DNA from 3 places in the Bradyrhizobium icense genome. Region 1 is predicted to be linked to each of the others. Evidence: predicted binding sites of a transcription regulator. Region 1 holds the regulator's gene; each other region holds the start of a gene.
What was found. Region 1 encodes PhoB, which activates phosphate uptake and scavenging genes when phosphate is short. Its sites were predicted from a motif close to TGTCATNNANCTGTCAT; they were not measured.

Region 1 (2,264 bases):
CCGCCTCTTAAGGGCGGCACGTGAGAAGCATTCTATGTGGGCGGGGGGCGCTGTCAACACGCCACGGAACGGCCCTTCCTGCAGTGCAGGATGCTGAAATCCGTAAGATTGCGGTGTGGTGGAAAACACGCAGTGAAATGCCTAGATGTACAGAAGATGTGGACGTTCGAGCCCGGACTCTTGCGCCCGAGTCACGCCATATTGTAGCGTTTGGGCTGTCGGGTACGACATCTCGTGCGGCAGTTTCTGATCCCTTAGAGTCCTTTTGTGCAGGCGTAAACGTTCGGCGCGGTTAGCGCGTCCGGCGAGGGCTAAGGGATTCTGACCGCAGGGATTTTTAAGACGAATGACTCGCCAGCGCTGCCCCCGATTGGCCGGCGCGATGCGAAGGGAAGATTACGATGACCGTTTTGACCTGGTCCGACGATCGCGTCGAACAGCTTAAGAAGCTCTGGGAAGCCGGATTGTCGGCGAGCCAGATCGCCGCGGAACTCGGGAATGTGACGCGAAACGCAGTGATCGGCAAAGTTCACCGGCTGGGCCTGTCCGGCCGCGCCAAGAGCCCCTCCTCGGCCGCCCCGCGGCAGCGCAAGGCACGTCCCGCCCAGCCGATGATGCGGGTAGCGCGCCCGGTCTCGCGCGGCAACACCGCGCTGGCGCACGCCTTCGAAGTCGAGATGGAGCCGGATCCGATCGCCTTCGACAACGTGGTGCCGATGAGCCAGCGGCTGTCGCTGCTCGAACTCAACGAGGCCACCTGTCACTGGCCGGTCGGCGATCCCTCGAGTCCGGAATTCTTCTTCTGCGGCGGCAAGGCGCTCACAGGCCTGCCCTATTGCGCCCACCACTCGCGTATCGCCTACCAGCCCGCCGCCGATCGGCGAAGGCAGCAGCCGAAGCAGACGAGGTAAGGGGCGCGCCGTTATCTCAACGATGTCGTCCCTGCGAACGCCGGGACCTATAACCACAGGCGCACGTGGTTATGCCTCGCTGAAGCTCCAGCGCATTTCAACAATCGAGATTGGTGTTTACGAGTCCCCGCGTTTCGCGGGGACGACGGCTGGGTTCGCCGAGGCTGAGTTCGCCGAGATTGCAGCGGAGCAGCTACGGCTCCACCTTCGCAAACCGGTCATCCAGCGCGTAGCCTGCGCCGCGAACGGTGCGGATCGGGTCCTGCTCGCGGCCGGGGTTGAGCAGTTTGCGCAGGCGGCCGATGTGGACGTCGACGGTGCGCTCGTCGATATAGATGTCGCGGCCCCAGACGCTGTCGAGCAACTGCTCGCGGCTGAAGACGCGGCCGGGATGCTCAAGAAAAAATTCCAGCAGGCGATACTCGGTCGGGCCGAGATCGATCTGGCGGCCGGAGCGAGCGACGCGACGCTTTTCGCGGTCGAGTTCGATGTCGCCATAGGTCAGCACGGTGGCGAGCCGCTCGGGGCTGGCCCGGCGCAGCAGGCCCTTCACGCGCGCCAAAAGTTCCGGCACCGAGAACGGCTTGACGATGTAATCGTCGGCGCCGGTCGCAAGCCCCCGCACGCGCTCACTCTCCTCGCCGCGCGCGGTCAGCATGATGATCGGCAATTGCTTGGTTTCGGGGCGCGCCCTTAAGCGGCGGCACAGTTCGATGCCGGAGAGCCCCGGCAGCATCCAGTCGAGCACGACAAGATCGGGCACGCGCTCCTTCAGCCGCGTATCCGCATCGTCGCCGCGGCCGACGGTTTCGACCTCATAGCCTTCTGCGTCGAGGTTGTAGCGCAACAGCGTGGTGAGCGCTTCCTCATCCTCGACCACCATAATGCGCGCGCTCATCCTGCTCTTGCCTCTCTTGTTTGACGTGTTCTCTGCGCAGATAAGTCTACGCAATCTGCGTAAACTTGATTGCTATGCGAACCGGTTTCCACTTCGCTTGAAAACGCTTTGTCAGGTATTGGGTACGGTCGTGGCAAACGTCGTCATGTCGCCCTTCGGGCGCTTGTCGAGCATCTGCTGTCCCTCGATCATGTAGAACACGGTTTCGGCGATGTTGGTGGCGTGATCGCCGATCCGCTCGATATTCTTGGCGCAGAACATCAAGTGGATGCAGAACGAGATGTTACGCGGATCTTCCATCATGTAGGTCAGGAGTTCGCGGAACAGCGAGGTGCAGATGGCATCGACTTCCTCGTCGCCTTTCCACACCGCCATCGCCGCCGGCAGATCGTGCGCCGCATAGGCGTCCAGCACCGACTTGACCTGCGACTGCACCAGATCGGTCATGTGTTCCA
Region 2 (2,264 bases), 1.8 Mb from region 1:
CCGAGGCGATCTCGGCCTCCGCGAGCGCATTGGCGACGGCATAGGATTGGCCGAGCTTGCATTTGAACTGCACGAAGAAGGGAACCATCGCTGTCGTCTCCGAATTGGCTGGTCCCAATAGGCCAAAAACCGCTGATAATGGCAAGCCAGCTTGCTGCCCATGCCATGGCGCGGTAGGACAATCCATGGCTCCCAACCCACGATGTGCGCGAGGCTTGCGATGACGACGCCGATCGCGCTGACCATCGCCGGCTCCGATTCCTCCGGCGGCGCCGGTATCCAGGCCGACCTGAAGACGTTTGCCGCGCTCGGCGTTTACGGCGCCTCTGTGATCACGGCGCTGACCGCACAGAATACCGAAGGCGTCAGCGGCATCCATCAGGTGCCGGCGGAGTTCGTGACCGCCCAGATCGATGCAGTGTTTTCCGATCTCGACGTCGGAGCGGTCAAGATCGGCATGGTGGCGCAGCCATCAGTCATCGACGCCATCGTCGCCGGCCTCAAGCGCTGGTCGCCGAAGCATGTCGTGCTCGATCCCGTGATGGTCGCAACCTCCGGCGACCGGCTGCTGGCTGCGGAAGCGGTCGAAGCGCTGCGGACAAAACTCATTCCGCTTGCTTCGGTCATTACGCCCAACTTGCCTGAGGCCGCCGCGCTGCTTGACGAACCGGTGGCTACGGATGAGGCCGCCGTCGAAAGTCAGGGCAGGCGATTGCTGGCCATGGGCTGCGAGGCAGTGCTAATCAAGGGCGGCCACGGGAAGGGCGCCGAGTGCGTCGACTATCTGTTCGGCAAGAGCGGCACCATCGCACTGGCCGCGCCGCGCATTGCGACGAAAAATACCCACGGCACCGGCTGCTCATTGTCCTCGGCGATCGCAGCGGAGCTCGCGAAAGGCGAGGACATGGAAACCGCCGTGCATAACGCCAAGGCCTGGGTCAGCGCTGCGATTGCCGCGGCAGACCGGTTCAGCGTCGGTCACGGTCACGGGCCCGTGCATCATTTTCACACGTTTTATTAGCCGTCGTCCCCTGCGAACGCAGGGACCCGGAGCGTGAGCGCCATTGCGCTCATCGCGGCGCCGCGGCTTATCAATTGAAGCGGCGGCTCGTTGTCTTCTCCAACAATAAGCATCGGGGTGGTTATGGGTCCCTGCGTTCGCAGGGACGACGAGAAGTTGTTGCCGACGCCGTGTCGCTTGCCTGTCGCATCGCGCTGCTATCCGCGAGAGCCAAGGGCGCGGCATTGATTCTCGTGGGGCTATACGCCGCGTGAACGGTCATCGCCCTGTCACAGAAATCTGCTAGGTGCACAGATATGGGCAGTGACTCCCTAAGTGAAGAGAGCCCCGAACGGCGCTTTCGTACCTTGTTTATCTCCGACGTCCATCTCGGAGCCCGCGGCTCGCAAGCCGACCGTTTGCTGGACTTCCTCAAAAGCCACGACGCCGATACCATCTATCTCGTCGGCGATATCGTCGATGGCTGGGCGCTGAAGTCGAGCTGGTACTGGCCGCAATCGCACAATGACTTCGTGCAGAAGATGCTGCGCAAGGCGCGCAAGGGCGCCAAGGTCATCTACGTGCCGGGCAATCACGACGAGTTCCTGCGCAACTATTACGGCACGCATTTCGGCGGAATTGATGTGGTGGAAAACACCATTCACACCGGTGTCGACGGCCAGCGCTACCTCGTCATCCACGGCGACATCTTCGATCTCGTCGTGCAGAACGCGCGCTGGCTCGCGCATCTCGGCGATAAAGCCTACGACTTCGCCATTCAGATGAATCGCCTCGTCAACTTCTTTCGCCGCATGTTCGGCGTGCCCTATTGGTCGCTTTCGCAATGGGCGAAGCTGAAGGTGAAGAACGCCGTGAACTATATCGGCGCGTTCGAAAAGACGTTGGCCGGCGAGGCGCGGCGGCACGGTGCCGACGGCGTGATCTGCGGTCACATCCACTACGCCACCATCCGCGACGAGCATGGCATCCGCTATATGAATTGCGGCGACTGGGTGGAAAGCTGCACCGCGCTTGCCGAGCACGAGGACGGCCGGTTCGAGATCATCACCTGGACCGATCCGGTGCGAAAGGTTGCGCCGGTTCCCCGCGTTGCGGCGCGCGCCGCATGACGCATATCCTGGTCGCGACAGATGCGTGGCATCCCCAGGTCAACGGCGTGGTGCGCACGCTGATCGCGACGGCGGAGGCGGCCAGGGGACTTGGCGTGGAGGTGAGTTTCCTGACGCCGCAATCGTTTCGCACG
Region 3 (2,264 bases), 300 kb from region 1:
GCGCGACCGCATCGTGCTGGCCGAGATGGACAACCTTGTAGTCTGCATCGCCGATCAGCCCCTGCCTGGCGAGAAGGGCCCGCGGCGCAAGATGGCTCGACGTGGAAGCCCTGTCGCCGAATGCGAACGGCTTGCCCTTGATGTCGGCCAGTTCCTTTACCGGGCCATCCGCGGTGGCGATCAGGATCGACTGGTAGTTGGGCTTGCCCTTTTCGACACCGACACCGAAGGGCTCGATGTCGGGTGCCTTCGACTTGGCAAGCACGTAGGAGAACGGACCGAAATAGCCGACCTCGATGCGGCCGAACCGCATCGCCTCGATCATCGACGAATAGTCGGTGGTGACGATGATCTCGACGGGCTTCTTCAGCACTTCCTCGAGATACCTCTTGAGCGGCTGTGCATTCTGAATGATCGTCGATGCGTTCTCGTCCGGCAACAGCGCGATCCGCAGCTTGTCGGGGCTGGTCTTGTCGGCGGCAAATACCGGAGCGGCGAGCGCGCAGAGGCCGGCCGCGGCCGAGCCGACAAGAAAATTGCGGCGTTGTATCATCGATTTCTCCATCCAGATTGACGGCTCGACTAAGCCGCTTTGGCCAAGGCTTTGCGTTCCGTCGCGTAGATATGATCGAGCGTGGCCGAGCCGAGTTGATCCGGCGCGCCTTCGAAAGCGATGCGCCCCTGTGCCAGCCCGATGATGTGATCGGCGAACTGGCGTGCCAGATCGACCTGATGCAGGCTGACGATCGCGGTGATGCCATCCTCGCGGCAAATCCGATGAAGATCCTCGAGCACCTTGACGGAGGTGGCGGGGTCGAGGCTCGCGACCGGTTCATCGGCGAGCACGATCTCCGGCTTCTGGGCCATGGCGCGCGCGATACCGACGCGCTGCTGCTGTCCGCCGGAAAGCTGGTCGGCGCGGTCCAGCGCTCGGTCGGCAAGGCCGACCCGGTCGAGCGCCTCCAGCGCCAGCAGCCGGTCGGCGCGTGGCAGCGGCAAAATCGACCGCAGGACGCTGTGTGCGGCAAGCCGTCCCGTCAACACGTTGTCGAGCGCCGATAGCCGGCCGATCAAATGATGTTGCTGGAACACCATACCGGTCCGTCGCCGATGCGCGCGCAAGTGAGCCCGGCTGGAGAAAATCGATCCGCGTCCTTCAACGCAAACCTCACCGGAAGTCGGCCGCACGAGCCCATTGAGGCTGCGCAGCAACGTCGATTTTCCTGCGCCTGAAGTGCCGAGAAGAACGATGAATTTTCCCCGCTCGAAGACGGCTGTCGTCGGCCGCAGCGCCACGACGCCGTTGGGATAGGTAACCGTTACGTTCCGGAGCGACAACATATCGGATCTCGCAGGCTGTTCGCCAATTCCGAACAATGATGGTCATTGTTCGCTTAGTCCGACTATCAACTGTCCATGACGTGGGGATGACACACTGCCCAAGGCGGGCCAATGCCTGACAAGCCGACCGAGCTTGACGGAACGCACTCGACTCAAAACGCGGTTTTGGGATCGCTGGTTCGATTCCGAAGAGCGGCGCTTGCCTCCGCGCTACGGCTTCGCCTTGGCAATAATCCGCCGCTCCATGTCACCGGGAAACCGTCGCGGCTGTGCGGAAATAAAATGGTTCGCTCGGAAGCGAGCCGTACACGAATGGCTCCTGCTGCCGACCGGTTGCGGCCATTACGTCATCGCGCACGAAGCGGAAAAGCATGGAAATTTCCAAGCCCGGCTGCTTCAGCCGCTTGAGCAGCGCCTTCATGAATGGGCTGTTGCCGTCGTCGCCGTCATGCGCCACCTGACCAGCCTTCGCCGCATAGGCGACCATGGTCCCGCCCTCGGGCTCCACCCGTGCCAGCCCCGTTCCGAGCGAACGCGTGCTGTTGGTGAAGCGCATCTGCGGCGCAAACGGATTGTCGCGGCATGCATCCAGCACGATGAGACGCAGTCCTCGAGCGCCTTCGATTGCCGCGCTCAGTTCGTCGATCGACACCGCTTCGAGGCGCACGTCGCGGTCGGTCTTGAACTGCGCATCAACAGGCGCGAGCCAGTTGACGCCGCCCATCTCGAGCCCATGGCCGGCAAAATAGATTACGGCCCAATCGGACATTTCGGCTTCCTTCGCGAACGCGCGCAGGGCTGCAAACATTTGCTCACGCGTCACGTCGCGCAGCAGCGTCACCTTGCGGAAGCCGAGCGCATCGAATTCCGCCGCCAACGCTTCGGCGTCGCGGCCGGCGTTCGTGAGCGGCGTTACATTCTGA

Region 2: a site for PhoB is predicted at 1,278-1,294, ahead of LMTR13_RS28165 (UDP-2,3-diacylglucosamine diphosphatase). Genes of this name have one in related genera too.
Region 3: a site for PhoB is predicted at 1,417-1,433, ahead of phnC (phosphonate ABC transporter ATP-binding protein). Genes of this name have one in related genera too.

Annotation. Positions count from the first base shown of each region.
Region 1 covers NZ_CP016428.1:7,816,576-7,818,839, forward strand. The annotation lists gene LMTR13_RS36235 (GcrA family cell cycle regulator) at 402-911, shown strand; gene phoB (phosphate regulon transcriptional regulator PhoB) at 1,105-1,809, opposite strand; gene phoU (phosphate signaling complex protein PhoU) at 1,921-2,264, opposite strand, start outside.
Region 2 covers NZ_CP016428.1:6,019,253-6,021,516, reverse strand. The annotation lists gene LMTR13_RS28175 (Lrp/AsnC ligand binding domain-containing protein) at 1-88, opposite strand, end outside; gene thiD (bifunctional hydroxymethylpyrimidine kinase/phosphomethylpyrimidine kinase) at 221-1,021, shown strand; gene LMTR13_RS28165 (UDP-2,3-diacylglucosamine diphosphatase) at 1,318-2,130, shown strand; gene LMTR13_RS28160 (glycosyltransferase family 4 protein) at 2,127-2,264, shown strand, end outside.
Region 3 covers NZ_CP016428.1:7,517,811-7,520,074, forward strand. The annotation lists gene phnD (phosphate/phosphite/phosphonate ABC transporter substrate-binding protein) at 1-553, opposite strand, end outside; gene phnC (phosphonate ABC transporter ATP-binding protein) at 583-1,341, opposite strand; gene LMTR13_RS34880 (caspase family protein) at 1,589-2,264, opposite strand, start outside.